2 regions of the Actinocorallia sp. A-T 12471 genome follow, and region 1 is predicted to be linked to the other one. Evidence: predicted binding sites of a transcription regulator. Region 1 holds the regulator's gene; the other holds the start of a gene.
The links. The regulator HspR, encoded in region 1, represses chaperone genes until heat shock. The targets are predictions, from matches to a motif close to ANTTGAGTCNNNNNGACTCAANT.
Positions count from the first base shown of each region.

Region 1 (10,709 bases):
TGCTGACGCACGCGACGGCCGGGTGGATCGACCCCGGGTTCTCCGGGCATGTGACGTTGGAGCTGTCGAACGTCGCGACCCTGCCGATCAAGCTGTGGCCCGGGATGAAGATCGGGCAGATGTGCCTGTTCCGGACGTCGTCGCCGGTGGAGCACCCGTACGGGTCGCAGCAGTACGGCTCCCGGTACCAGGGGCAGCGCGGGCCGACGCCGTCGCGGTCCTTCCTGAACTTCCACCGCACCGAGATCAAGGACTAGTCCCAGATCGACAGAAAAGGGGAGCCTCCGGGCTCCCCTTTTCGCGTACCCGGCCCCCGGAAACCCCAGGTCATGCCGCGAAAGGCGAAGCGCCCCTTCGCCGGACAATGGAAACACCGCACGCCCGCAGCGAGGCGGTACACGACCAAACCGAAGAACGCCCGCCCCCGGGAAGGGAACGGGCGTTCAGACGGTCAGGCTGACGGCGTCACTCCGCGGCAGCGGTGACGGCCGGCTCCCCCTTGATGGACTTCAGGAGCAGCTGGGCCACGTCCACGACCTCCAGGGACTCCTTGGCCTCGCCGGAGCTCTTCTTCTCGTTGATGGCGTCGCCGAGCATCACGAGGCAGAACGGGCAGGCGGTGGACACGGTGTCCGGGTTGGTCTCCAGGGCCTCGTCGACGCGCTCGGTGTTGATGCGCTTGCCGATGCGCTCCTCCATCCACATGCGCGCGCCGCCGGCGCCGCAGCAGAAGCCCTTGTCCTTGCAGCGGTGCATCTCCTGCGTCTTGACGCCGGGGACCTTCGCCATGATGTCGCGCGGCTGCTTGTACACCTTGTTGTGACGGCCCAGGAAGCACGGGTCGTGGTAGGTGATGTTCTCCTCGATCGCGGTGACCGGGACGAGCTTGCCGTTGTCGACGAGGTCGGCGAGCAGCTGCGTGTGGTGGACGACCTCGTAGTGGCCGCCGACCTGCGGGTACTCGTTGGCGAGGGTGTTGAAGCAGTGCGGGCAGGTCGCGACGATCTTCTTGACGCCCGCGTCGTTCAGCGTCTCGACGTTCTGCTGCGCCATGCCCTGGAACAGGTACTCCATGCCCAGACGACGGGCCGGGTCACCGGTGCACGCCTCCATCGGGCCGAGGACGGCGAACTTGACGCCCGCGGTGTGCAGGAGTTCCGCGACGGCCTTGGTGGTCTTCTTCGCGCGGTCCTCGAGGGCCCCGGCGCAGCCGACCCAGAACAGGTACTCGGCGTCCTCGGGGATCTTCTCGTCGATGACCTCGACCTCGAAGTCGAGCTCCTCGATCCACTCGAGGCGCTTCATCTCGCCCATGCCCCACGGGTTGCCCTTGTTCTCGAGGTTGCGCAGCATGACGCCGGCCTCGGACGGGAAGGACGACTCGATCATCGCCTGGTAGCGGCGCATGTCGAGGATGTGGTCGATGTGCTCGATGTCGACGGGGCACTGTTCGACGCACGCGCCGCAGTTGGTGCAGGACCACAGGACGTCGGGGTGGATGACGCCGTCTTCGCCGACGAGCGGCTTGTCGACCTCCATGGCGAGCTTCTGCTCGTCGGTGAAGGCTGCCTTCTGCTCGTCGGTGGCGAGCATGTAGGGCGCCTTGTGGAAGGCGTGGTCGCGCAGCTCGAGGATGAGGAGCTTGGGCGACAGCGGCTTCTCGGTGTTCCAGGCGGGGCACTGGGACTGGCAGCGGCCGCACTCGGTGCAGGTCGCGAAGTCGAGGAAGCCCTTCCAGGTGAAGTCCTCGATCTTGGAGCGGCCGAAGAGGTCCTCGTCGGGGTCGGCCTCTTCGAAGTCCAGCGGGGTGCCGTCGGGCTTGGTGACGGGCATCGCCGCGCCGAGGCCGTTCGGGCGGCGCTTGTACAGGACGTTCAGCGGCGCGATGAAGATGTGCAGGTGCTTGGAGTTCACCACGATGACGAGAAACACGAGCGCGACGCCGATGTGCGCCAGGAGGCCGACGGAAGCCAGGACCTTGAGGGTGGTCTCAGAGAAGCCGTCGAGGAGGAGCCCGGTGAGGTAGGAGCCAAAGGCCGCCTTGCCGAACGGGAAGTAGTGCTGGCCGGTGACGGTCTCCAGCGCGGCGAGGGTGCCGCGGAAGAAGAACATCGTCCAGATCACGTTGAAGATCATGAACAGGATCAGCCATGCGCCGCCCAGGTGCGAGCCGAAGAAGCGGGACTTGCGGCCCTTGGTCTTCGGCGCGTTCTTGAACCTGATGATCGCGAAGGTGAGCAGGCCCAGGGCGCACATCACGGCGATGAAGTCCTGGATGAACCCGATCGGTCCCCACGTCTGGACGAACGGGATGTGGGTCTCGAGCCCGAACAGGAGCGCGACGCCGGCTTCCAGGTACACGGTGGCGAGCAGGAAGAACGCCCACATGACGAAGAAGTGGGCGAGTCCCGCGACCGTCCACTTGAGCAGCTTCTTCTGCCCGAGGACCTCGGTGACCTGTCCTTCGACGTCGCCCTTCGGGTCGCGCTTGACGCTCGCCACCCTGTCCGGAGCGGGCTGTCCGCTTCTGAACAGTTTGACGAGGAAGAGCACGCGCTTCCCGGCGAGCGCTAGTGCGACCGCCGTTCCGGCGAGCCCGATGATCAATGTGATCAGGAACACTGTTCCGTCCTCCTGGGGTACGGCCATTGGCTGAAGCGTAGGGCTCGCCGCCAGCTTGATCTCACGCGGGGTCCCAAATTGTACCGACCAGTAACTTATCAAGCCAGGGCCGTGCGCTCGCACCGTAGTGGACCGCTCAAGGTACGAGGTACCCCGCGTTTCCCGTTCGTGACACAACAGACCTTGGAATGGGCGATTTGTGAGGTTAGTCTCAGCGACGCCCCCATCCCCAGGAGCACGCCGAGGCGAAGCAGCCTCACCCGGCTATCCCACCCCCCAAGGAGCCGTGTTCATGCGTCGCGTCATCGCCTCAGGATTCGCCGCGGTGGCCCTGAGTCTCGGAATGGCCGCCACCCCCGCGCAGGCCGCCAACCCCTACACCCCCTCCGAAGCCGACTTCGCCGACTGCCCCGCGAAGCCCGCGGGCGCGTCCGGCTGGACGTGCTTCGTCATGACGGCGCTCGACGGCCAGTTCCGCCTGAAGAACATGAAGGTGCGGATCACCTCCCCGTACCGGCTCACCATCGGCCAGGGCACCGTGAACGGCGCGAAGGTCGCCGTGCTCGGCTCCTTGAAGGGCGACCCTATGCCCTTCGTGACGGGCATCCTCGGAACGCCGCTGGAGATTCCCGACCCCACGGGCTGGCAGGTCAAGATCGAGGCCACCGGGCAGGTCTCGCCGGGCGTCCTGCTGCCGTCCAAGGTCGGCCTCAAGGCCAGGCTCATCGGCGACGGACTGGGCCCGAACTGCTACATCGGGTCGAACGCCGCCCCCGTCGTCATCTCCCCGCGCGTCCAGTGGACGCTGCCGTGGCTCGTGGACGGCAAGCTCCTCACCCAGGCCAAGGCATATGACGACGTCTTCGCCATCGACTGGGCCACCGGCTGCGAAAGCCAACTCCCGAACGTGCTGATCGGGGCGGCGAACGCCACGAGCAACCACTTCGACGTCACGTGGGCCATCCGTCACAAGACCCTCTAAGGACGCTGCGATGAGATTCCGCCGTACCGGGGTCGTCCTTGGCGCCCTCGCCCTCGCGCTCGGCCTTGCGGCTCCCGCCAACGCCGCCGAGCAGTCCTATGTACCCTCCCCCGTCGACTTCGCCGACTGCCCCGCCAAGCCGGCGGGCGTGACGGAGTGGAACTGCTACGTCTCGATCGCCCTCGAGGGCGGCTTCACCCTCGGGACCAACAGGCACGTCCGCATACTCCTCGACAAGCCGCTGCGCGTCACCGCCGCCGAGGGCAAGGCGGCGAACGGCGCCAAGGTGACGGCTTGGGGCGGCATCACCCAGCCGCAGAACTTCAAGGTCGTGACGGTCATCCCGGGCACGAACGTGATCCTCTCGACGCTCCCGGAGATCGAGGGAAGGCTCGTCGGGGTGGGGCTCAACAGGCCCGACTCCATCCACGAGTTCAAGGTGCGTTTCCAGCTGTGGAGCCCGGGCGGCCTGCTCGGGCCGAACTGCACGATCGGCACGGACGCCGCGCCGGTCGTCCTCAAGCCGCAGAGCACGGTGTCGCTGCCGTGGCTGTTCTGGCTGACCCCGGGCATCAAGATCTGGGGCAACGAGAAGCAGTTCGCCCTTCCGGCGTCCACCGGCTGCTCCACCTATCCCCTCCTGGGCCACCCTGACGACCTGCTAGGGCTGCCCGCCGCCTCCGGCGTCAGCTCCGCGGACTTCGTCTGGGCGGTCCGCCAGAAGAAGTTCTGACGCTTCTTCCCCGCACACCCCACCCCCCTCCGGGAGCACCCCATGAAGAAGCTGCTTCGCCGCGCCGCGACCGGGGCGGCCGCCCTGGCCGCCGCGGCCGCGCTCGTCCCCGCCGCACCCGCGGCGGCCGAGAACGGCTACGTCCCGTCCGAGGCCGACTTCGCCAACTGCCCGGTCAAGCCCGCGGGCGCGACGGACTGGACCTGCTTCGTCTCGACGGTCATCGACGGGACCATCGACATCGGCTCCGTGCGCGTCATCGTGGACAAGCCGATCCAGCTCGTCACCGCACAGGGCAAGCTCGCCGACGGCACGGCGGTCGCCAAGGTCGGCGGGCTCAGCAGCGGTGAGCTGACGATCCAGACGCCGCTCCTGGGCACCCCCATCTACACCCAGGACCTCACGGGCACGAAGGTCAAGATCGAGACGACGGGATCGGTCGTCCCGGGCACGGTCATGCCCAAGGAGTTCGGGGTGAAGTTCCGCTTCCTGCACCCGTTCCTCGTGGGCTCCTGCTACGTCGGCAGCAACTCCGCGCCGATCACGGTCAAGCCGCGCATCGGCCTCGCCCTGCCGGAGGTCCGCGAGGGCCTTCTCTTGGCAAAGGTCTGGACGACCGACACGGCCTTCGCGCTGCCCGCCGCGTCGGGTTGCGGGCTGATCCCGGGCGGGCTCGTCGACCTGATCGTCAACGACCGCTTCAAGCTGCCGAACGCCGCGGGCACCAACAAGGCGGCGTGGAACTGGATCGTCCGGCACAAGACCATGTAGCCGATCTCAGCCCCCTCCCCGCCTCCGGACGGTCCCCGCGACCGTTCCACCAGGCCGAACGGGCCCGCCGCCTGCACCCCCGACAGGCATGGCGGGCCCGTTCTTCGTTTCCCGGACGAGCGGGTACATCCCGGAATAGGCTGCGTCACACCGGTGTTCCAGCAACTAAGTTGAGCTTGCTTGACTCAACTCATTTGACAGCACCCGACGCGCGGGGCATTCTGGGATCAGTCAGAGCCCCGATGAGACAGACGGAGGAAGCGGACGATGGCACGTGCGGTCGGTATCGACCTCGGGACGACCAACTCGGTCGTCGCGATTCTGGAGGGCGGCGAGCCCACCGTGATCGCAAACGCGGAGGGGTCGCGGACCACGCCGTCCGTCGTGGCCTTCGCGAAGAACGGCGAGGTGCTCGTCGGTGAGGTCGCCAAGCGGCAGGCCGTCACCAACGTGGACCGGACCATCCGCTCGGTGAAGCGGGAGATCGGCACCGACTGGAAGGTCGGGATCGACGGCAAGGACTTCACCCCGCAGCAGATCAGCGCGTTCGTGCTGCAGAAGCTGAAGCGCGACGCCGAGGCGTACCTGGGCGAGAAGGTCACCGACGCGGTGATCACCGTCCCGGCGTACTTCAGCGACCACCAGCGGCAGTCCACCAAGGAGGCCGGCCAGATCGCGGGGCTGAACGTCCTGCGCATCATCAACGAGCCGACCGCCGCCGCGCTGGCCTACCACCTGGAGCGCGAGGGCGAGGCCACGATCCTGGTCTTCGACCTCGGCGGCGGCACCTTCGACGTCTCGCTGCTCGAAGTCGGCGACGGCGTCGTGGAGGTCAAGGCCACCAGCGGCGACAACCACCTGGGCGGCGACGACTGGGACAACAAGATCGTCGACTGGCTGGTCACCAACTTCAAGAACGCCCACGGCGTGGACCTGTCCAAGGACAAGATGGCGCTCCAGCGCCTGCGTGAGGCCGCGGAGAAGGCGAAGATCGAGCTGTCCTCCTCCACGGAGACCACGATCAACCTGCCCTACATCACGGCTTCGGCCGAGGGCCCGCTGCACCTCGACGAGAAGCTCACCAGGGCCGAGTTCCAGCGACTCACCTCGGATCTGCTCGACCGCTGCAAGGCGCCGTTCCAGCAGGTCATCAAGGACGCCGGGATCACCGTCGACAAGATCGACCACGTGGTCCTGGTCGGCGGCTCCACCCGCATGCCCGCGGTGACCGAGCTGGTCAAGGAGCTGGCCGGCAAGGACCCGAACAAGGGCGTGAACCCCGACGAGGTCGTCGCGGTCGGCGCGGCCCTGCAGGCCGGCGTCCTGAAGGGCGAGGTCAAGGACGTCCTGCTGCTCGACGTCACCCCGCTGTCACTCGGCATCGAGACCAAGGGCGGCATCTTCACCAAGATCATCGAGCGGAACACCACGATCCCGACCAAGCGCTCGGAGACCTTCACCACGGCCGACGACAACCAGCCGTCCGTGGAGATCCAGGTCTACCAGGGCGAGCGCGAGATCGCGGCGTACAACAAGAAGCTCGGCACCTTCCAGCTCACCGGCCTGCCGCCCGCGCCGCGCGGCGTCCCGCAGATCGAGGTCGCGTTCGACATCGACGCCAACGGCATCGTGAACGTCTCGGCCAAGGACCTCGGCACCGGCAAGGAGCAGTCGATGGTCATCTCCGGCGGCTCCGCGCTGCCGAAGGACGACATCGAGCGGATGATGCGCGAGGCCGAGCAGTACGCCGAGGAAGACCGCAAGATCAAGGAGCAGGCCGAGATCCGCAACCAGGCGGAGACCCTCACCTACTCGACGGAGAAGTTCGTCAAGGAGAACGAGGACAAGCTGCCGGAGGACCTCAAGAAGGAGGTCACCGACAGCATCGCCGAGGTGCGCAAGAACCTCGAGGGCACCGACACCGAGCTGATCAAGTCCTCGGCCGAGAAGCTGGCGCAGTCCTCGCAGAAGCTCGGCGCGGCCCTGTACGCCCAGCAGCAGTCCGAAGGCGCCGCCGACGCCGCCGCCCCTGGCGCTGACGACTCCAGCGCGCAGGACGACGAGGTCGTGGACGCCGAGATCATCGACGACGACAAGGACGCCAAGTGAGCAGTTCTCAGGAAGAACCGGTGATCCGCGACTCGCGGCGCATCGATCCTGAGACGGGCGAGCTGCGGACCCCTTCCGAGCAGGAGGAGTCCGCGGCTCCGGCCGACGAGGCGGTCGATGAGTCCTCCGCGGAGCTGCGCGAGCAGCTTGAGGAGCGCACCAGGGACCTTCAGCGGCTCCAGGCCGAGTACGTGAACTACCGCAAGCGGGTGGAGCGCGACAGGGTGGCGGTCCGGGAGCAGGCCATCGCGGGCGTGCTCACCGATCTGCTGCCGATCCTCGACAGCGTCGACAAGGCGCGCGAGCACGACGAGCTCGTCGGCGCGTTCAAGTCGGTGGGGGAGTCCCTGGAGACGACCCTCGGCAAGTTGGGGCTCGAGCGTTACGGGGCGGTCGGCGATCCGTTCGACCCGAACGTGCACGAGGCCCTCACCCACGTCCCGTCCGCGGACGTGGAGGAGGAGTCGGTGCTGGAGGTCTACCAGCCCGGATACCGGATCGGCGAGCGAGTCGTCCGGCCGGCCCGTGTGGTCGTGGCCGGACCGCAGACCTGAACTGACACCTGCCCCGGGGGCGGCGGCACGCCCCCGGGGCAAGATCCGAAGCACATTTCGAAGGGGAGCCGGTGAGCACCAAGGACTACCTTGAGAAGGACTATTACAAGTCCCTCGGTGTCGCCAAGACCGCCACCCAGGACGAGATCAAGAAGTCCTACCGGAAGCTCGCTCGCAAGTACCACCCCGACGCCAACAAGGGCGACGCCGAGGCCGAGGAGCGGTTCAAGGAGATCTCCGAGGCTTACGACGTCCTGTCCGACGACAAGCGCCGCAAGGAGTACGACGAGGTCAGGGCCTACGGGGGCGCGTTCCGTGGCGGCGGCGCGGGCGCGGGCCCGCAGGGCTTCGACCTCAACGACCTGTTCGGCAACGCGCCGGGCGGCGCGGGGGCCGGGGAGCGGCTGGGCGACCTCTTCGGCGGCCTGTTCGGCAGGGGCGGCGGCCAGACCCGCACCACCTCGACGCGCCGGCCGCGCCGCGGCCAGGACGTCGAGTCGGAGGTGACCCTGACGTTCAGCGAGGCGCTGAACGGCATCACCGTCCCGCTCCGCCTGTCCTCCGAGGCCCCCTGCGCGACATGCCGGGGCACCGGCGCGAAGGCGGGCACCCTGCCCCGGGTCTGCCCGTACTGCGACGGCACCGGCCAGGAGACCCGCAACATGGGCGGGTTCGGCTTCGCCGAGCCGTGCAGCCACTGCCACGGCCGGGGCATGGTCGTCGACGACCCGTGCCCGACCTGCCACGGCAGCGGCCGCGCGGTCAGCACCCGCACGATCCAGGCGCGCATCCCCGCGGGCGTGAAGGACGGCCAGACGATCCGGCTCAAGGGCAAGGGCGCGCCCGGCGAGAACGGCGGCCCGGCCGGAGACCTGCTGGTCAAGCTGAAGGTGTCCGGGCACTCGGTGTTCGGCCGCGACGGCGACAACCTCACCGTCACCGTCCCCGTCACGTTCCCGGAGGCGGCGCTCGGCGCGGAGATCATGGTGCCGGTCCATGGCGGCCAGCCCGTCAAGCTCCGCATCCCCGAGGGCACGCCGAACGGGCGCACGTTCCGGGTGCGCGGCCGCGGCGCGACCCGCCGCGACGGCACCAAGGGCGATCTGCTCGCGACCGTCGAGGTGAACGTGCCGCAGAAGCTCACCGAGGAGGAGCGCGGGGCGCTCACCGAGCTGTCCCAGACCCACCGCGGCGACGACCTGCGCCAGAGCCTGGTGCAGCAGGCAAGGGAGGGGTAAGTGGAGTTCCCCGACGACACCCCGGTCTATGTCATCTCGATCGCGGCGCAGCTGTCGGGACTGCACCCGCAGACGCTGCGTACCTACGACCGCATGGGGCTCGTCTCCCCCGGCCGGGCCTCCGGCCGGGGCCGCAGGTACTCCGCGCGCGACATCGCGGCGCTGCGCGAGATCCAGCGGCTCTCCCAGGAGGAGGGGGTCAACCTGGCGGGCATCAGCAAGATCCTCGAACTCCAGCGGGTGAACGACGAGCTGCGCGACGAACTCGCGCGGCTGCGTCGGCTTGTCGAGGACATGGGCAGCGAGCTGGAGTCCACCCGCGCGGTGGCCGCGAGGCTGGCGCAGATGCGCGGGGAGGGGCGCGGGGGCGACCTCGTCCCGATTCGCCAGACCGGGGTCGTGCTCTGGCGGAAACAGCAGGATTGACGGTTTTTCGAACGCGGGGGTTGAGCCAATGGACTACAAGCTGACCAACAAGAGCCAGGACGCGGTCTCGGTCGCGGTCCGCAGGGCGGCCTCGGAGGGCAGCCCCCAGGTCGAGCCGGCGCATCTGCTGGCGGCGCTGCTGGCGCAGAACGAGGGCACCACGGTGCCGCTGCTCGAGGCGGTGGGCGCGGACCCGTCGGCGATCCGGCGGCGCACCGAGGAGCTGGTCGCGGGCCTGCCGAAGGCGCAGGGCTCGACGGTCTCCGCGCCGCAGACGTCGCGGCAGCTGCTCGCCTCGCTGAACACCGCGGCCTCGCGCGCCCGCCAGCTCCAGGACGAGTACGTCTCGACCGAGCACCTGCTGGTGGGCCTGGCGACGGACGGCGGCCAGGTCGCCGAGCTGCTGCGCGAGTACGGCGCGAACCCCGACGCCCTGCTCGACGCGTTCGAGAAGGTGCGCGGGCACGGCCGCATCACCAGTGAGAACCCCGAGGACACGTTCCAGTCGCTGGAGAAGTACGGGGTCGACCTCACCCAGAAGGCGCGCGACGGCAAGCTCGACCCGGTCATCGGCCGGGACGGCGAGATCCGCAGGACAGTCCAGGTCCTGTCGCGGCGCACCAAGAACAACCCTGTGCTCATCGGCGAGCCCGGCGTCGGCAAGACCGCGGTGGTCGAGGGGCTCGCCCAGCGGATCGTCACCGGCGACGTGCCCGAGTCGCTGCGCGACAAGCGGCTCATCTCGCTCGACCTCGGCGCGATGGTCGCCGGCGCGAAGTTCCGCGGCGAGTTCGAGGAGCGCCTGAAGGCGGTCCTGAACGAGATCAAGGAGTCCGAGGGCCAGATCATCACGTTCATCGACGAGCTGCACACCGTGGTCGGCGCGGGCGCGGCCGAGGGCGCGATGGACGCGGGCAACATGCTGAAGCCGATGCTGGCGCGCGGCGAGCTGCGCATGATCGGCGCGACGACGCTCGACGAGTACCGCGAGCGGATCGAGAAGGACCCGGCGCTCGAGCGGCGCTTCCAGCAGGTTTTTGTGGGCGAGCCCTCGGTCGAGGACACCATCGCGATCCTGCGCGGCCTCAAGGGCCGGTACGAGGCGCACCACCAGGTCCAGATCTCCGACTCCGCGCTCGTCGCGGCGGCCACGCTGTCGGACCGTTACATCACCTCGCGGTTCCTGCCGGACAAGGCGATCGACCTCGTCGACGAGGCGGCGTCCCGGCTGCGGATGGAGATCGACTCGCGTCCCGTCGAGATCGACCAGCTCC
Region 1 covers NZ_JAWZTE010000006.1:254,725-265,433, forward strand. Annotated here, with positions in the region: gene dcd (dCTP deaminase) at 1-257, shown strand, start outside; gene R9X44_RS19325 (4Fe-4S dicluster domain-containing protein) at 466-2,622, opposite strand; gene R9X44_RS19330 (hypothetical protein) at 2,915-3,604, shown strand; gene R9X44_RS19335 (hypothetical protein) at 3,615-4,337, shown strand; gene R9X44_RS19340 (hypothetical protein) at 4,380-5,108, shown strand; gene dnaK (molecular chaperone DnaK) at 5,376-7,217, shown strand; gene grpE (nucleotide exchange factor GrpE) at 7,214-7,771, shown strand; gene dnaJ (molecular chaperone DnaJ) at 7,843-9,009, shown strand; gene R9X44_RS19360 (heat shock protein transcriptional repressor HspR) at 9,010-9,435, shown strand; gene clpB (ATP-dependent chaperone ClpB) at 9,464-10,709, shown strand, end outside.

Region 2 (10,709 bases), on a different contig from region 1:
GACCTCGACCGGCCCGGCCTGCACGAGGCGGCCCTCACCGCGATAGACGCCGCGCTCAGGGCCGGGGCGCGGCCCGTCACCTACCGCGCGCTCCTTGCGTGAGGAACGCATGAGGATCGTCCAGCTCGCCAACCTCTACAGCCCGGTCTCCGGAGGGCTGCGCACCGCCGTTGACGAACTCGGCAGGGGCTACGCCAAGGCGGGCCACGAAAGGTTCCTCGTGCTACCGGGTCCGGGAAGGTCGCGCAGGGAGACCGAGGCCGGGACCGTGATCACCGTGCCGGGGCCGTCGGTCGCGCCGGGATATCGCCTGGTCCTCGACCCCCGGCCCGTCCTGCGCGCGCTGGACGAGATCAAGCCCGACTCCGTCGAGGTCTCCGACAAGGCGACCCTCACCGTCGCCGCCCGCTGGGCGCGGCGGAGCGGAGCGCGCTCGGTGCTGTTCTCCCACGAACGCCTCGACGCGATCCTCGCGCCCCGCGTCCCGTCATGGGTCGCGCTCGACCGGGGCGCTGACCTGTGGAACCGGAGGCTCGCCGGTGCCTTCGACACCGTCGTGGCCACGTCGGAGTTCTCCGCCGCCGAGTTCCGCAGGATCGGCGCGCCGTCCGTCGCGCTCGTCCCCCTCGGCGTCGACCTCACCACCTTCCGGCCCCGGCCTTCGCCGCCGCGTACCGAGGCGCGCCTTGTACTCCTCGGGAGGCTGTCGAAGGAGAAGCGGCCCGGCCTCGCCCTCGCGGCCCTGCGCGAGCTGCTGGCGCGCGGGCACCGGGCCCGTCTCGACGTCATAGGCGGCGGCTCCCTCGGCCCCGCCATGCGCAGGGCGGCCGTGGGACTTCCCGTGCGCTTCCACGGCCACCTGGGCGTCCGGGGGGAGGTGGCGGGCCTCCTCGCCGCCGCCGACGTGGCGCTCGCCACATGCCCCGTCGAGTCGTTCGGCCTCGCCGTCCTGGAGGCCCTGGCGTGCGGCACGCCCGTCGTCTGCGCGAACGCGGGCGCGGCCCCCGAACTGATCGTCCCGGGAGCGGGCGAGGCCGCGCCCGCCGACGCCGCGGCCTTCGCCGACGCGATCGTCAGGCTGCTCGCCCTGCCGGAGGCGCGGAGGCGGGCCGCCGCCCGCGCGCGGGCCGAACGCTACCCCTGGACAAAGGCCGTGCACGGCCTCCTCAACGTCCACGGTGGGGGTGGGGACTGATCGCCCCGGGGCGGCGGTAGTGTCAGGGACGTGAAACGGTTCTTCACACCCGGCTGGCTGGGCATCCACCTCATCGCGATCGTGCTCTTCTTCGCGTTCCTGGCGTTCGGCTGGTGGCAGTTCGAGCGGGCCCAGGCGGGCAACGCGCGAAGCTGGGGCTACACCTTCGAGTGGCCCGTCTTCGCGGGATTCGTCCTGGTCATGTGGATCAAGATGATCCGCGACGAGCTCAAGGCCGCCAAGGAACCCCCGGTGGACCCCAACGCGGCCCCCGCCGAACCCGTCCGTACCCTCACCGAAGCCCAACTGATCAAGGAAGCCGAAGCGGAGAACCCCGAGCTGGCGGCCTACAACCGCCGTCTTGCCCGGCTCGCCGCGCAGAACCGGCGCTAGAAAGGGAACCCTGTGGAAGCGGCCATCACCCGGTACCGCGTGCTCGCGACCGTCGTCGGCATCATGCTGCTCCTGCTGTGCTTCGTGGCCGTGCCGCTGCGCTACATCTGGGACAACCCCGGACCTTCCGGGATCATCTCCCCGATCCACGGGTTCCTGTACATGGTCTACCTCGTGGCCTCCTTCGACCTGTACACCAAGGCGTCCTGGCCGCTGAAGAAGATGGCGGTCATGGTCTCCGCGGGGCTCGTCCCGTTCCTCGCGTTCTTCATCGAGCGCCGCATCGTCGCCGACGCCCGCGAGGTCCTCGCCGAACGGGACGCCGCCAAGCCCGCCCCGGCCTGACCCGGGACCGCCTGACCCGAGATTTTTGCCAGCCCCTCTCCTCGCGCCCCTCGTCGAGGAGAGGGGCTGCGCGCGTCTTGCGGCCCGCGTACTACGACCCGAACCCGCCCGGCACCGCCGGGCGGGTTCTTTTTTTGGAGTTGACGGATGACGTGGAGTGATGTTCAATCGGAATTACGTAATGACGTAGTCGCGTGATCGGGGGGCGGGAGCATGGCCGGAAAGGCGCGGAGCGGTGCGGAAGAGGCCGGTGCCGGGGCGGCCGAGGGCGTCGGCGGATCCGTCGGTGCGGAAGGCGTCGCGCAGGCGGGTGCGGAACCGGGTGCCGCGGAGGGCGCGGGTGACGGGCGGAGCGTCGAGGAGCGGCTGAGCGCGGTGGAGAGCGCGCTCGCCGCGCTGGTCGCCGCCGAACGGAAGGTCGCGGCCCCGACGCCACGGCCGGAACACGGCGGCGCGGCCCCACCAGATCTGTTCTGGGCCCTTGAGGGGCTGCGCGAGCGCGAGCCCGCGCCGGGCGCGGTGATGATCGTCGGCGACGTCGCGCTGCCCGACGGCCGCACGGCGGGCTGGCAGCTCGGCGCAGGCACCGCCGATCTGCTCGACGACGAATGGGAGTCGCTCGCCGAGGCATTCGCCGCGCTCGGCCACCCGGTCCGGCTCAGGCTCGTGCGCGAGGTGCTGCGCGGCCACGGCACCGCACGCGAACTCGCCGATCTCGACGGCATGGGCACCACCGGGCAGGTCTACCACCACCTGCGCCAGCTCGCCTCGGCCGGCTGGCTGCGCGCCCGCGAGGGCGGCCGCCACGAGGTCCCCGCCGAGCGGGTCGTCCCCCTGCTCACCACGATCCTCGGAGGCCGACGGTGAACACCACGGACACGACGAACACGACAGGCACGGTGAACGCGAGGGTGAGGCGGGCGATCGCCCGCTGGGGCGATGTGTCCGTCAAGGTCTTCGCGGCAGGCGTGCTCGCGCTCGTGCTGTTCGACATTCCCTTCTGGTGGTACTGGATCTTCCTCGCGGTGCTCGCGCTGTCGTTCGTCCGCCCGGCCTGGGACCGCGAGCGCGAGCCGGTGCCCGTCGCCGCCCCCGTCGTCGGGCGGTGGCTCGCGCTCAACAGCCCGGGCACGAAGGTCCCCGCGCACGGCAGCCGGGGCTACGGCCAGACCTACGCGATCGACATCCTCGTGCCGCACGTGGTCGAGGCGGCGCAGGGCCCGCACCCCAAGCCGCGCTACGGCTGGGGCCTGCCACGCCGCGCGGAGGACTACCCGTGCTTCGGCGAACATGTCCTCGCCGTGGCCGAAGGGGTGGTCGTCGCGGCGGGCGGCGGCCAGCGCGACCACCGCGCCCGCGACACCTGGCCCGGCCTTGTATACATGGCGATCGAGGGCTTCTTTCGTCAGGTCGGCGGCTGGCGCTTCGTCTTCGGCAATCACGTGATCATCGACCACGGTGACGGCGTCTACTCCGCCTACGCCCACCTGCGCCGGAACTCCCTCAAGGTCGGGGTGGGCGACCGGGTCTCCGCCGCCCATCCGCTGGGCGAGGTGGGCAACTCGGGCAACACCTCGGAGCCCCACCTCCACTTCCAGCTGATGGACTCGCCGCACCCGCCCGCCGCCTCCGGCCTCCCCTTCAGCTGGACCACCACGGTCCTCGAGCCCGCCCTCGTCGCCCCCCAGTACGGCCTGCCTTCCCCCACCCCGCCGCCGACCCCGGGCAGCCCGCCCAACTCCCACATGTTCACCGCCCGACCACTGGCCACCCCGTTAGCTCCCTTAGGCCCGGCGTCCAGCTCACCCGGCGTCCAGGTCCCCTAAGCCCGGCATCCGTCGGCGTCTCCGGGGCTGCGTCCGTCGCCAGGCCCCGCGTCCGTCCGCGCTCCGGGTGAAAGGGGGTGCGGGGCGGGCGGGGTGCGGGGAATGCGGGGGAGGCCGCCGGGGTTGGGGCGGATCTGCGGGTCGGTGGAGGTTCGTCAGGTTGATCGCTGTCGGCGAACAAGGGTTGGGGAATGAATAGGGGCTCTGGTTTCTTGAGTGTGAGTGACTCAAGAACCATGACTGGGGAGTGAGATGAGCGAGAGACTTACGGTGCCCGTGCTGCCGCTCGACGACACGGTCGTGCTGCCCGGCATGGTCGTGCCGCTGGAGCTGAACGACCGCGAGGTCCGGGCGGCGATCGAGGCGGCGCGCGCCGTGTCGTCGGGCAAGCCGAGGGTGCTGCTCGTGCCCAGGATCGAGGGCAGGTACGCCGACGTCGGCGTGCTGAGCGTCGTCGAGCAGGAAGGCAGGCTTCCCGGAGGCGAACCCGGCGCGGTCGTCAGGGCCGTCGGCAGGGTCCGCATCGGCACCGGCACGACAGGTCCCGGCGCCGCGCTGTGGGTGGAGGGCGACACCGTCGACATCCCGGCCGCGGGCCCGGAGGCGGCCAAGCTGGCCAAGGAGTACAAGGGCCTCCTCCAGGCGATCCTGCAGCACCGCGGCTCGTGGCAGCTCGTGGACATCGTCCAGCAGATAGACGACCCGTCGATCCTCGCCGACCAGGCGGGCTACGCGCCCTACCTGAGCGTCGCGCAGAAGATCACCCTGCTGGAGACCGCCGACGTGGTCGAGCGGCTGGAACTCGTCACCGGCTGGGCCCGCGACCAGCTCGCCGAGCTCGACGTCGCCGAGACGATCCGCAAGGACGTCCAGGACGGCATCGACAAGCAGCAGCGCGAGTTCCTGCTCAAGCAGCAGCTCCGCGCGGTCCGCAAGGAGCTCTCCGAGCTGAACGGCGACGCCGAGGAGGGCGAGGAGGAGGACTACCGCGCCCGGATCGAGGCCGCGGACCTGCCGGAGAAGGTGGAGAAGGCAGCGCTCAAGGAAGTCGACAAGCTGGAGCGGTCAAGCGACGCCTCCCCGGAGGGCTCCTGGATCCGCACCTGGCTGGACACGGTCCTGGAGATCCCGTGGAACGAGCGTTCCGAGGACTCCTACGACATCGAGGGGGCCCGGGCCATCCTCGACGCCGACCACGCGGGGCTTGACGACGTCAAGGAACGGATCATCGAGTACCTCGCCGTCCGCAAGCGGCGGTCCGACCGCGGCCTGGGCGTCGTCGGCGGCCGTCGGTCGGGGGCCGTCCTGGCGCTCGCCGGCCCTCCCGGGGTCGGCAAGACCTCGCTCGGCGAGTCCGTCGCGCGGGCGATGGGCCGCGAGTTCGTCAGGGTCGCGCTCGGCGGCGTCCGGGACGAGGCGGAGATCCGCGGCCACCGGCGCACCTACGTGGGCGCGCTGCCCGGCCGCATCGTCCGGGCGATCAAGGAGGCCGGTTCGATGAACCCGGTCGTCCTGCTCGACGAGATCGACAAGATCGGCGCTGACTACCGCGGCGACCCCACGGCGGCCCTGCTCGAGGTGCTCGACCCGGCGCAGAACCACACGTTCCGCGACCACTACCTCGAGGTGGAACTCGACCTGTCGGACGTGCTGTTCCTGGCGACCGCCAACTCGCTGGAGACCATCCCCGGCCCCCTGCTCGACCGCATGGAGCTGGTGACGCTCGACGGTTACACCGAGGACGAGAAGGTCACGATCGCGCGCGACCACCTGCTGCCGCGCCAGCTCGACAAGGCGGGCCTGGAGTCCGGCGACGTCGTCTTCCCGGACGAGGCGCTGCGGCTCATCGCGGGCGAGTACACCCGCGAGGCCGGCGTCCGCTCTCTCGAGCGGTCGATCGCGCGGGTGCTGCGCAAGGTCACCGCGAAGGTCGCGCTCGGCCAGGTCGAGCTGCCGGTCGTCATCGACGACCTCACCGACTACCTGGGCCGCCCCCGGTTCACCCCTGAGGTGTCGCTCAAGGAGTCCGACCGGCGCACCGCCGTCCCCGGCGTCGCGACGGGCCTCGCGGTGACGGGCGCGGGCGGTGACGTCCTGTACGTCGAGGCGTCTCTCGCGGACGCCGAGACCGGCGACACCGGCGTGACCCTGACGGGCCAGCTCGGCGACGTCATGAAGGAGTCGGCGCGGATCGCGCTGTCGTACCTGCGCTCGCACGGCGCGGAGCTCGAACTGCCCGTCGGCGACCTGAAGGACAGGGGCGTGCACGTCCACGTCCCGGCCGGCGCGGTCCCGAAGGACGGCCCGTCCGCCGGCGTGACGATGACGACCGCCCTCGCCTCGCTCCTGTCGGGCCGCCCGGTCCGCGCTGACGTGGCGATGACCGGCGAGGTCTCCCTCACCGGCCGGGTCCTGCCGATCGGCGGCGTGAAGCAGAAGCTGCTCGCCGCCCACCGCGCCGGAATCACCACGGTCCTCATCCCCAAGCGCAACGAACCCGACCTGGACGACGTCCCCGCCGAAATCCTCGCCCAACTCACCGTCCACCCCGTAACCGACGTCCGCGAGGCCCTCACCCTCGCCCTAGAACCCGCCACCGCCACCCCCCTAGCCGCCTAACCCACCCCACCCCGGGGGCCGGCCCACCCAACCCGGCCCCCACCCCACCCCACAAGGCCCCTACCCTCCTGCCCGCACACCCCTCCCACCCCCACGCCCGAACCCAAAGGCCCCTGCCCCTCCAGTCCCCGCGCCCGTCCACCCCGCCCGCCCGTCCCACCCCCGCGTCCCTCCTACCTGCGCATCCCTTCTGCCCCGTGCCCGTCCTCCCGGACGCCTGTCGTACCCGGGCACCCGTTGTGCCCGCGCGTCCCTCCTACCTGCGCATCCCTTCTGCCCCGCGCCGGTCCTCCCGGGCGCCCGTCCTACCCCCGCGTCCCTCCTACCTGAGCATTCCTCCTGCCCCGCGCCTGTCCTCCCGGACGCCTGTCGTACCCGGGCACTCGTGCTGCCCGCGCGTCCCTCCTACCTGAGCATCCCTCCCGCCCCCGTGCCCCTCCCACCCGCACGCCCGGACCCAAAAGGTCCTGCCCATGTGCCCCTACTGCCCGCGCGCCCTCCTACCCGCGTGTCCCTCTCACCCCCGCGCCCGTCCCCCCGTGCCCGTCTTACCCGCGCGGCTGTCCTGCCCCGTGCCCTCCCGCCCGCGTCTCCTATCCCCGCGTCCTCCTGCCTGCCCTACCTGCGCAGCCTCCTGCCCGCGCGCCCCTCCCAGCCCCTACGCCCCTCCCACCTACGCATTCCTCTCACCCCCGTGGCCCTCCTGTACCCGTGCGCCCGGACCCAAAAGGGTCCTGCCCGCGCGTCCCTCACCCCCGCGCCCTCCTCCCAAGTGCGCCCGCCCTACCCGCGCGTTCCTCCCACCCCCCGTGCCCCTCCTACCCGCACGCCCGGACCTAAAAGGTCCTGTCCCTGTGCCCCTCTCACCCGTGCGCCCTCCTACCCGCGTGTCCCTCTCACCCCCGGGCCCGTCCTGCCCCGCGCCCGTCTTACCCGCTCGGCCGTCCTGCCCCCGCGCCCTCCCGCCCACGTCACTCCTGCCTGCCCTACCTGCGCATCCCTACTGCCCGCGCGCCCCTCCCACCTACGCATTCCTCTCACCCCCGTGCGCCTCCTGTACCCGTGCGCCCGGACCCAAAAGGGTCCTGCCCGCGCGTCCCTCTCACCCCCGCACCCTCCCAAGTGCGCCCCTCTCACCCGCGCGCCCTCCTACCAGGTGCGCCTGTCCTACCCGCGCGTTTCCTCCCACCTGCGCAGCTTTCCTGTTCGCGCGCCCCTCCTGCCTTCGCGCTCCTCTCGCACCTTGCACGTGCGCGCCTTCCCGTGTGCGCCCCCGTCTGGGCGTGCGCCTCTTTGCGCGAGTGCGGTTCCTTGCGTGTGTGGGGCTCCTTTTGCACGTGCGGCCTATTGCGGGGTGCGGGCCCTTCTGCGCCTGCGGTCTCCTGGGCGCTCGCGGTCTCTTGCGCGCGTGGGGCGCTTTTTCTTTTTGCGTTGGGTGCGGCTCTTTCGCGCGTGCGGCCCCGCCCCGGCCGTTCGACCACGACCCCGCTGCGGGGGTGGTCCTCACACGCGCAACCCTCACACACGCGCAACCCTCACACACGCGCAACCCTCACACACGCGCAACCCTCACACACGCGCAACCCTCACACGCGCGCAACCCTCACGCGTGCGCGGCCCTCACACGCGCGCGGCCCTCACGCGGGCGCGGCCCGTCTCCCGCGGAGGTCGACGAGGCTGACCGCGTCGTGGCAACCCTTATGTGCGCGCGGCTCTCCGTGGGTAAGGCTCTCCCGTGTGCGCGGTCGTGTGCGGGTGCGGCTCTTCTGTGCGTTCGCGCGGGGCCCCTCGTGGGTGGGGTTCTCCTGCGTGTGCGGTGCTGTGGGGGTGCGGGCCTTCTGTGGGTGGGCTCCTTCTGTGCGATTGCGGGCGGCCCCTCTGCGGGTGGGGCTCTCCTGCGGCGTGCGGACCTGTGCGGGTGCGGGCCTTGTGTGTGTGCGGCTCCATTTGCGGGTTCGCGTGTGGACCCTCGGTGGGTGGGGGTCTCTTGTGTGTGCGGTGCTGTGGGGGGCGGGCCTTCTGGGCGTGCGGCTCCTGTTGCGCGGGTGCGGAGCTTTTGGTGTGCGGGGCCTTTGTGGGCGTGTGGTTCGGGTCGGGGGCTAGGGCTAGGGCTAGGGCTAGGGCTAGGGCTAGGGCTAGGGGCCAGGGGGCTAGGAGCCAGGGGTCGGGGGGCGGGGGGCGAGGGGGCGGGATTGGGGAGACGGGTGACTAGACTCACGTCTCATTTGGTTGAGGGGGGAGGAGGGTGGGGGTGTACTGGCGGGTGAGGGGCCGATGGGGTTTCGTTAGGAGGGGTTGTGGAGCTGGTGGGTGTGCCCGACGGATTTGACTTCACTGATCCGGGGCTGGTTGAGGAGAGGATTCCGGCGGCGGAGTTCGCGGCGTTGCGGCGGGCCGGGGGGTTGTGGTGGAACCCGCAGCCGCGCGGGGTGTCGGGGTTTGATGATGAGGGGTGCTGGGTTGTCAGCAGGCATGCTGACGTGATGGAGGCGTCGCGGGACTTCGCGGTGTATTCCACGCATGCTGATACGGCGCTCATCCGGTACAACGAGCGGATCGGGCACGCGGACATCGAGATGCTCAAGAGCACGTTGCTCATCAACCTTGACCCGCCCGAGCATTCGCGGCTGCGGACGATCGTGTCGCGCGGGTTCACGCCGCGCGTCATCGAGAGGTTGCGTGACGCGTTGCGGGAGCGGGCCGAGCGGATCGTCGCGCGGGCGGTGCGTGAGGGGACTGGCGACTTCGTCACAGATGTGGCGGTCGAGTTGCCGCTCCAGGCGATCGCGGAGCTGCTCGGCGTGCCGCAGGAGGACAGGGGCAAGCTGTTCCAGTGGTCCAACCAGATGCTGGGCTACGACGACCCCGAGCTGAACGCCGACATGACGGGCGCGGCCGCCGGGATCCTCGAGTACTCGATGGGCCTGGCCGAGGCACGGCGCGCGCGGCCCGCCGACGACATCGTCACCAAGCTCGTGCAGGCCGGGGAGAGCGGGGGCCTCACCGACGACGAGTTCGGGTTCTTCTTCATCGTGCTCGCCGTCGCGGGCAACGAGACGACGCGCAACGCCATCACCCACGGGATGCTCGCGTTCCTCGACAACCCGGACCAGTGGGAGCGCTACAAGGCCGAGCGGCCCGCGACCGCGGCCGACGAGATCGTCAGGTGGGCGACGCCCGTCATCGCCTTCCAGCGCACCGCCCTGCGCGACACCGCGCTCGGCGGCACCGAGGTCAAGGCGGGACAGCGCCTCGCCCTGTACTACTCGTCGGCGAACTATGACGAAACGGTCTTCACCGATCCCTTCCGCTTCGACATCACCCGCTCACCCAACCCCCACCTCGGCTTCGGCGGTACCGGCCCGCACTACTGCGTCGGCGCGAACCTCGCCCGCCTGGAGATCAGCATCATGTTCGAGGCGATCGCCGACGCGATGCCCCGCATCCGCCGCACCGGCGACCCCCGTCGGCTGCGCTCCTCCTGGATCCACGGCATCAAGGAACTCCCCGTCGCCTACTCCTGACCGCCCCGACTCCGCGAGGCGGGCGACCGGCCCCGCCCGCCTCGCGGTCCCACCCGCCCTCGCCCCCACCCCCGCGCGGCCCGCCCGCTGTGCCACCCGACCCGCCTCGCGGTCCGACGCGTCCCCCGCCCCCACCCGCCTCGCGGTCCCGCTCGCCTTGCGGTCCGACTGCCCCTCGCCCCCACCGGCCTTGCGGTCTGACTCCGCCCTCGTCCCTTATGTCGGGGGGTTCTGCGGGTCAGGGGCGGGTGGTTAGGGGGTGAGGCGGGAGAGGTAGGCGCGGGCTAGTTTTTCGGTGGTTGTGCGGATTTGGGGGGTGGGGAGGCCGCCTGCGCCGACGCGGATGATGACGTTGTCGACGACGATGACGAGTTGGCCCATGGCGGTCTGCGGAGACGGGACGGTCGTGGGGGAGTGGGGGATCTGGTAGATCGACAGGTATGCCTCCTCGCCCAGGCCGGGGTAGGGCTTGCCGCGGTGTCTGAGGCCGAGCCTGCGGGCGCGTTCGGGCGCGGACTCCCTGGCGGTCGCCTTGTAGCGGCGGGCTTCCAGGGTCACCGAGCCGCCCGCGGGCGTGCTCATGTACTGGCACTCGGTCGAACGCGGGCCCATGTCGTCGTTGCTGAGCACCGGGCCGCCGAGGACCTGGGCGGCGAAGTCGCCGGTGAGCACCTCGCAGGCGCGCACCAGCGGCACGCCGTCGAACCAGCGGACGCCCGCGCCGCCCGCGAGCACCGCCACGATCCCGACCCCCGTCACCACAAGACCGCGTCTCATGCCGCCATTCAGTCAGAGATCATCGCGCGG
Region 2 covers NZ_JAWZTE010000002.1:399,185-409,893, reverse strand. Annotated here, with positions in the region: gene R9X44_RS06885 (DUF2334 domain-containing protein) at 1-102, shown strand, start outside; gene R9X44_RS06880 (glycosyltransferase) at 110-1,195, shown strand; gene R9X44_RS06875 (hypothetical protein) at 1,226-1,588, shown strand; gene R9X44_RS06870 (DUF3817 domain-containing protein) at 1,601-1,933, shown strand; gene R9X44_RS06865 (winged helix-turn-helix domain-containing protein) at 2,147-2,800, shown strand; gene R9X44_RS06860 (M23 family metallopeptidase) at 2,797-3,759, shown strand; gene lon (endopeptidase La) at 4,012-6,378, shown strand; gene R9X44_RS06850 (cytochrome P450) at 8,862-9,902, shown strand; gene R9X44_RS06845 (hypothetical protein) at 10,155-10,679, opposite strand.
Region 2: lon (endopeptidase La) is a predicted target of HspR. The motif match lies at 3,970-3,992, and genes of this name have one in related genera.